Linked DNA regions of Jilunia laotingensis. The protein of the gene in region 2 interacts with the protein of the main gene of each other region in a pairwise test. Links are inferred from orthologs where the notes say so. Each region holds a gene or a part of one and is shown on either strand. Other genes may lie near its edges.

Evidence for each region.
Region 1: the proteins of H8744_RS08570 (region 2) and H8744_RS15315 interact in binary tests that used the Escherichia coli proteins (3 or more experiments, as listed by UniProt). The link is inferred for Jilunia laotingensis from one-to-one orthologs.

Annotation. Positions count from the first base shown.
Region 1 is NZ_JACRTF010000001.1:3,912,333-3,916,085, forward strand. Bases 312-3,286 are described here. They hold H8744_RS15315 (transglycosylase domain-containing protein), read right to left. Parts: upstream 2,980-3,286; coding sequence 643-2,979; downstream 312-642. Other genes in these bases: H8744_RS15310 (2-amino-4-hydroxy-6-hydroxymethyldihydropteridine diphosphokinase), read right to left, coding at 312-607; pyrB (aspartate carbamoyltransferase), read left to right, coding at 3,266-3,286. In the rest of the region: kdsB (3-deoxy-manno-octulosonate cytidylyltransferase), read right to left, coding at 1-220; more of H8744_RS15310, read right to left, coding at 227-311; more of pyrB, read left to right, coding at 3,287-3,753. UniProt on the Escherichia coli protein: Cell wall formation. Synthesis of cross-linked peptidoglycan from the lipid intermediates.
Region 2 is NZ_JACRTF010000001.1:2,269,815-2,273,540, forward strand. The notes cover bases 472-3,419. They hold H8744_RS08570 (peptidoglycan D,D-transpeptidase FtsI family protein), read left to right. Parts: upstream 472-991; coding sequence 992-2,848; downstream 2,849-3,419. Other genes in these bases: mreC (rod shape-determining protein MreC), read left to right, coding at 472-492; mreD (rod shape-determining protein MreD), read left to right, coding at 492-989; rodA (rod shape-determining protein RodA), read left to right, coding at 2,829-3,419. Outside these bases: more of mreC, read left to right, coding at 1-471; more of rodA, read left to right, coding at 3,420-3,726. UniProt on the Escherichia coli protein: Catalyzes cross-linking of the peptidoglycan cell wall. Responsible for the determination of the rod shape of the cell. Is probably required for lateral peptidoglycan synthesis and maintenance of the correct diameter during lateral and centripetal growth.

The sequences.
Region 1 (3,753 bases), 1.6 Mb from region 2 along the record:
CGCTTCTATGATTTACGGAAGTCATCACCACTTTGCCTCCAAAATCTTTTATTACAGCTTCGATACGTTCATCATCTGTTGCTACGTATGCGTCATCAAGCACACCAACCACTTGTTCATATACACGCTGAATAACAGTTTTACCTCCCAATATCGCTAACGGTTTTGCAGGAAAACGCGTTGAAGCATAACGTGCTGGGATTATTCCTAAAAATTTCATCTTATTTCAATCTAAATAATACTCTAATTCCTCTATTCCTTTTTGGATATATTCCCGTTTTAAATCATCGGGCTTTAATATCTTACCGTCATATATTAATAAGTCGATATCCAAACAGACCTTCTCTTCTAACTTATCTTCAGGATGCCGTCCCGCCTCATGTTCAATATCTTTCAGCTTTGCTTTCACTTGCCATTCCTCATCTATAGTACTAAAAACAGCTACCTGGTCTGTGAATAAAGCCTGATTCCTGAACCATAAAGGCTTTGTCACCTCTTCCTTAGCAAAACGAATGTCAGGGAATAAAGCATGCAACTTTTGATGAGCCAAAAGAAAATTTTTCTTTTGATTATAATTACTACCGATACATATAAGACAAATGTTGATCAAAGTTTGAATAATTAATAGTAATTCTTCAATTCTTAATTAAATAAATCATCTAATCCCGGTTCATTGGAATCTTCTAGACCTACATCTGAATCAGCGCATGGATCATAACCTTCCGGCAACTGAAAACGTTCAGTCTGATCATATCCAAGATTTTTATCAGCAAATACTTTGTTCATATATTTCGCCCAAATTGGCAATGCCATAGATGCTCCCTGCCCATAAGTCATCGTATCGAAATGGATATCACGATCATCGCCACCTACCCAACAACCAGATACGAGGGAAGGAGTAAACCCCATAAACCAACCGTCTGAATTATCATTTGTCGTACCAGTCTTACCACCCATATCGGCAGTAATCCCATAGCGTCCTCGAACGCGCCCACCAGTTCCTTCATTAATAACCGCACGAAGCATAACCAGCATTTTATATGCACTCGAATTGCTGATTACTTCATTCATTTGCGGTGTGAAAGTAGCTAAAACATTACCTTCATTATCTTCGATACGAGTCACAAACAGTGGTGCTACACGGATTCCTCGGTTTGCAAAAGCAGTATAAGCACTTACCATTTCTCCTACTGAAATTTCACAAGAACCAAGACTTAATGACAATGCCGGTACGATGTCTTTATTACGTACACCAAAATTATGTATCAATCGCACAAACTCATAAGGATTAAGTTTACCAATTAAATAAGCTGATACCCAATTACTGGAATTAGCCAATCCCCATTTCAATGTTACCATCTCACCATAACGTTTATTACTTGTATTACGAGGTGTCCAAGGTTCACCCGTCTCAGTGATTAATGTCTGTTCTACATGTCGCATTTCATCACAAGGAGAAAAGCCGTTTTCCATTGCTAAGGAATATAAATAAGGCTTGATGGTGGATCCCACCTGTCGGCGCCCACCTGTCGCCATATCATATTGAAAATAGGTATAATTCGGTCCTCCTACATAGGCTTTTACATGTCCGTTCATCGGATCCATAGACATGAACCCTGCACGAAGAAAATGTTTATAATATCGGATAGAATCCATAGGTGTCAGAACTGTATCTTTTTCTCCCGACCAAGTGAATACCGACATCTCTTCGGGTGTATTAAAGGCTTTTTTTATTTCAGTTTCAGACGCTCCAGATTGTTTCATTAATCGATAACGATCGGTTTGCTTCATCGCCCTATTTAGTAATTCATCGATAAGCTCCTGCTTTGTTTTATTACTATATGGTGCTTTTGTACGACCCTTTTTCTCTTTGAAAAACTGTATCTGAAGATCCTTCAAATGTTCTTCGACTGCCTCTTCTGCGTATTTTTGCATACGGGAATCAATAGTAGTATAAATTTTCAATCCATCGGTGTAAATATTATAACTAGAGCCATCTTTTTTCTTATTCTTTTCACACCAGCCATAAAGGGGATTTGTAGCCCAATCCAAGGAATCTTCATAATATTTTTGTTTCTGCCATCCTCGGTAATCACTTTCCTTAGGTTCCTTAGCTGTCATCACACCACGAAGATATTCACGGAAATAAGTAGCTAATCCTTCCTTATGGTCTACTCGGTGATATTTCAATTCCATGGGAAGAGCTTGTAATGAATCACATTCCTCCGGCGTAATGTATCCGGCTTTTTCCATTTGTCCCAAAACAACGTTACGCCGTCCTAAAGAATTTTTACGTATTTTTGAATTACGTGATACGGGATTATAAAGTGAAGGATTTTGGCACATGCCTATAAGAGTAGCTGCCTGTTCAGGTTTAAGATCTTTCGGCTCACAACCAAAATAAGTATAGGAAGCAGTCTTAATACCTACAGCATTGTTTAGGAAATCGAACTTATTGAGGTACATTGTCAATATCTCCTCTTTTGTATAATATCGTTCCAGCTTTACTGCGATCACCCATTCGATAGGCTTTTGAAAAAGACGTTGCATTGTATTACTTGCTACATTCTCAGTGAACAGCTGCTTAGCAAGTTGTTGAGAAAGCGTACTACCGCCACCAGCACTTTTTTGTAAAAGTATACCGCGCTTTACAATAGCACGGAAAAGAGCCTTCGCATCAATCCCAGAATGTTCGGTAAAGCGCACATCCTCAGTAGCAATTAATGCATTAATCACATTGGACGACAAATCAGCATAACTACTATATACACGATTATTCTTTTCGATGGAGAAAGTACCTAAAACTTTACCATCTTCAGAAAAAATCTCCGTGGCAAATTTGTAATTAGGATTTTCTAGTTCTTCTACAGGAGGCATATAGCCAATCCATCCATATGAAATAGATACAAAGATAATCACACATAATAGAACGATTGCTGCAAGAAATATCCAAAGGGACTTAACTATCTTTTTTATCATTATTATCCAAACTTCGATTTATCAAACATTTAAATTAAATGCAAAGGTAGATATATTTCGGAATATATCTACAGCAACAAAAGGCTTTTTAACTCTGTCATCTCATTCTTTTTTAATATATTCTGTTCCATTAACTTGTAAATCACCCTTAATAGATAATCCATAAACCCATATTAATGATAAAAACAAGCTATAATTTTACTTTTCAATTTAGTTGCGTATAACGCATTTTGTCTCTATCTTTACAGTCTGAAAACAAGTTCTATCAATCAATAAAGATAACAGAATGGAAAACAGAAGTTTAGTAACCATCGCCGAACATTCCAAAGAAAAGATTCTCTACATGCTTGAAATGGCGAAGCTATTTGAAAAAAATCCTAATCGCAGGTTACTCGAAGGAAAAGTAGTAGCCACCTTGTTCTTTGAACCCTCTACTCGTACCCGTTTGAGTTTTGAAACTGCAGCCAATCGCCTTGGCGCACGTGTCATTGGCTTTAGCGACCCAAAAGCCACCAGTTCTTCCAAAGGAGAAACACTTAAAGACACCATAAAAATGGTAAGTAATTACGCGGACATAATTGTAATGCGTCATTTTTTGGAAGGAGCAGCACGCTATGCAAGCGAAGTAACAGATATTCCCATTGTTAATGCAGGAGATGGTGCTAATCAGCACCCTTCACAAACAATGCTAGACCTTTACTCCATCTATAAGACACAAGGTACACTTGAAAATCTGAATATTTATATGGTAGGCGATCTTAAATACGGTCGAAC
Region 2 (3,726 bases):
AATAACAGTTTGAATCAGGCTGATAATTATATTACGCTTGATCAGGGGAGTGCTGAGGGTATCCGTCCGGAAATGGGTGTTGTCGATGGAAACGGAGTGGTAGGGATTGTTTATAAAACATCTCCGGACTATTCACTTGTCATATCGGTGCTGAATAGCAAGTCAAGTATCAGTTGCAAGATCGTAGGAAGCGAGTATTTTGGTTACTTGAAGTGGGAGCATGGTGATTCACGTTATGCTTATCTGAGGGATCTGCCTCGTCACGCAGAATTCAATTTGGGAGATACAGTGGTGACAAGCGGTTATTCGACTGTTTTTCCGGAAGGAGTGATGGTAGGTACGGTTGATGATATGTCCGATTCTAATGACGGTCTTTCTTATCTGTTGAAGATTAAGCTGGCGACTGATTTTGGCAAATTGAGTGATGTGAGAGTAATCGCCCGGAGCGGTCGGGAAGAGCAGAAAGAGCTTGAAAAATCGGTTGCGAACTAATGATTATAAATTATATACATAGGATAGGATGGTTGGTCGGTTTGGTGCTTCTTCAAGTGCTGATACTGAACAATGTTCATATCGGGGGGTATGCTACGCCTTTTCTATATGTCTATTTCATCCTCAAATTTCCTTCCGGCACCTCAAGGAATGAATTGATGTTGTGGGCTTTCTTTTTGGGATTAATGATCGATATATTTTCTAATACACCCGGAATGAATGCTGCAGCTACGGTTTTACTGGCTTTTGTGCGTCCTACCTTCTTACGTTTGTTCACTCCACGTGATACGCTGGATAGCATTATCCCGTCTATTCGGACTTTGGGAATCTCTTCTTTTCTAAAGTACGCAGTGACATGTGTCTTTATTCATAATCTGGTATTGTTGAGTCTAGAATTCTTTTCTTTTTCCAGTATCCCTCTGCTGCTGTTACGCGTAGTTGCGTGTACATTATTGACTGTTACATGTATTATGGCTGTTGAAGGTATAAGGAGATAGTCATGGCAAAGGATTATGTATTAGAAAAACGAAAATTTGTTATTGGAGGAGTTGCTATTTGTATCGTCCTTATTTATTTGATACGCCTGTTTGTATTACAGATTTCTACGGATGACTATAAGAAAAATGCGGATAGTAACGCCTTCTTGAATAAAATACAGTATCCCTCTCGTGGAGCTGTTTACGATCGTAACGGTAAACTGCTTGTTTTTAATCAGCCGGCTTATGACATAACGATTGTCCCTAAGGAGATTGAGAATCTGGATACTCTGGATCTTTGTCGTACGTTGAACATAACCCATGCGCAGTTTCTGAAGATCATGAGTGATATGCGGGATCGCCGTAGAAATCCCGGTTATTCGAGATATACTAACCAGTTATTCATGTCCCAGCTGTCTGCCGAAGAATGTGGGGTGTTTCAGGAGAAGCTATTCAAATTTCCCGGGTTTTATATCCAGCGCCGTACTATCCGTCAATATACTTATAACTCTGCCGCCCATGCTTTGGGAGATATCGGTGAAGTGTCCATGCGTGATATAGAAAATGATGATTACTACATACGCGGAGATTTCATCGGGAAACAGGGAGTGGAAAAATCATATGAGAAATATCTTCGTGGGGAGAAAGGTGTCGAGATATTGCTGCGCGATGCGCATGGGCGCATACAAGGCCATTATATGGATGGAAAGTTCGACCGTCCTTCCATTCCGGGGAAAAATCTGACATTAGGTATCGATATTGACCTGCAAATGTTGGGCGAAAGGTTGATGCAAAACAAAATCGGTAGTATTGTTGCCATTGAACCGGAGACAGGAGAGATACTCTGTCTGGTTTCTTCTCCCAATTTCGATCCTCATTTGATGATTGGCCGCCAACGTGGTAATAATCATCTTATGCTGCAGCGTGACAAGCGCAAACCTCTCTTGAACCGAGCTTTGATGGGAGCTTACCCTCCGGGGTCAACCTTTAAAACGGCACAGGGACTTGTCTTTTTGCAAGAAGGGATTATTCAGGAAAACACTCCTGTTTTTCCCTGTTCCCATGGATTCAATTATGGAAGCCTGCATGTGGGATGTCACGGGCATGCTTCTCCTTTGCCCTTAATTCCTGCTATTGCAACTTCTTGTAACTCTTATTTTTGTTGGGGGCTTTTCCGTATGTTAGGTGACCGTAAGTATGGTTCTCCTCAAAATGCTTTGACTGTATGGAAAGACCATATGGTTTCCCAGGGATTTGGGTATCGCTTGGATGTGGATTTACCAGGTGAGGGTCGTGGATTCATACCTAATGCGGGAGTTTATGATAAGGCTTATCGCGGTCGTTGGAACGGATTGACTATTATCAGTATTTCCATTGGGCAGGGTGAGATTCTTGCTACTCCTTTGCAGATAGCAAATCTTGGCGCAACCATTGCTAATCGAGGGCATTTTACACCTCCCCATATTGTGAAGGAGATTCAGGATGGAGAACTTGATAGCATTTATCGTACGCCGAGGGTTCCTACCATAGAGCGTCAATATTATGAAGAGATCGTGAAAGGCATGAGGGCGGCAGTGACGGGTGGGACTTGTCGTATAGCGGGCTCCATCCTACCGGGTGTGGAAGTTTGTGGAAAGACGGGTACGGCACAGAACCGTGGGAAAGACCATTCTGCTTTTATGGGTTTCGCACCGATGAATAATCCGAAGATTGCGATTGCGGTATATGTGGAGAATGGTGGTTTTGGAGCGACTTATGGAGTTCCTATCGGTGCTTTAATGATGGATCAGTATTTGCATGGTAAGCTATCTCCCGAAAACGAGAAGCTTGCGGAAGATTTTAGTAACAGAATTATATATTATGGTGACGAGGAGCGATAATTTATGGAAGACATTGGATTGGGTGACAATACTGCTTTACCTTCTCCTTATCATTGCCGGATGGTTTAGCGTTTGTGGAGCCAGTTATGATTATGGAGATCGTGACTTCCTTGATTTTTCTACTCGTGCGGGTAAGCAGTTCATGTGGATCATTTGTTCGTTTGGTTTGGGCTTTGTGTTATTAATGCTGGAGGACCGGATGTATGACATGTTTGCTTACATCATTTATGTAGGAATGATATTACTTCTTATCGTTACCATTTTTATCGCTCCCGATGTCAAAGGGTCACGGTCCTGGTTGCAGTTGGGGCCTGTCAGCCTTCAGCCTGCGGAGTTTGCCAAGTTTGCTACTGCTCTTGTGCTTGCCAAGTATATAAATTCTTACTCTTTTAATATAAAAAAAACAAAGTGCTTTCTGTTGCTCCTGGCTTTTATCATGCTTCCCATGGTGCTGATCGTGTTGCAGAAAGAAACAGGTTCTGCATTGGTTTATCTGGCTTTCTTTCTGGTACTCTACCGGGAGGGTATGCCGGGTGTAGTACTTTTTTCGGGAGTGTGTGCTGTCGTTTATTTTGTCGTTGGTATACGTTTTGATCAGGTATATATTGCCGACACACCGACACCGATCGGAGAGTTTGCCGTTCTTTCTATGGTTCTGCTATTTGCTGGAGCCATGGTATGGGTATATAAGAAGAAGTGGGAACCGGTAAGAAACATTATTGGGGGGAGTCTGATTGTCATGTTGCTTGCCTATTGTATCTCGGAATATATTGCGCCTTTCAATCTGGTGTGGGTGCAGTGGTTACTTTGTGTAGTGGCTGTCGGTTACTTGCTGTTTCTGTCATTACGGGAAAGGCAGAAGGCATATTTACTTATTA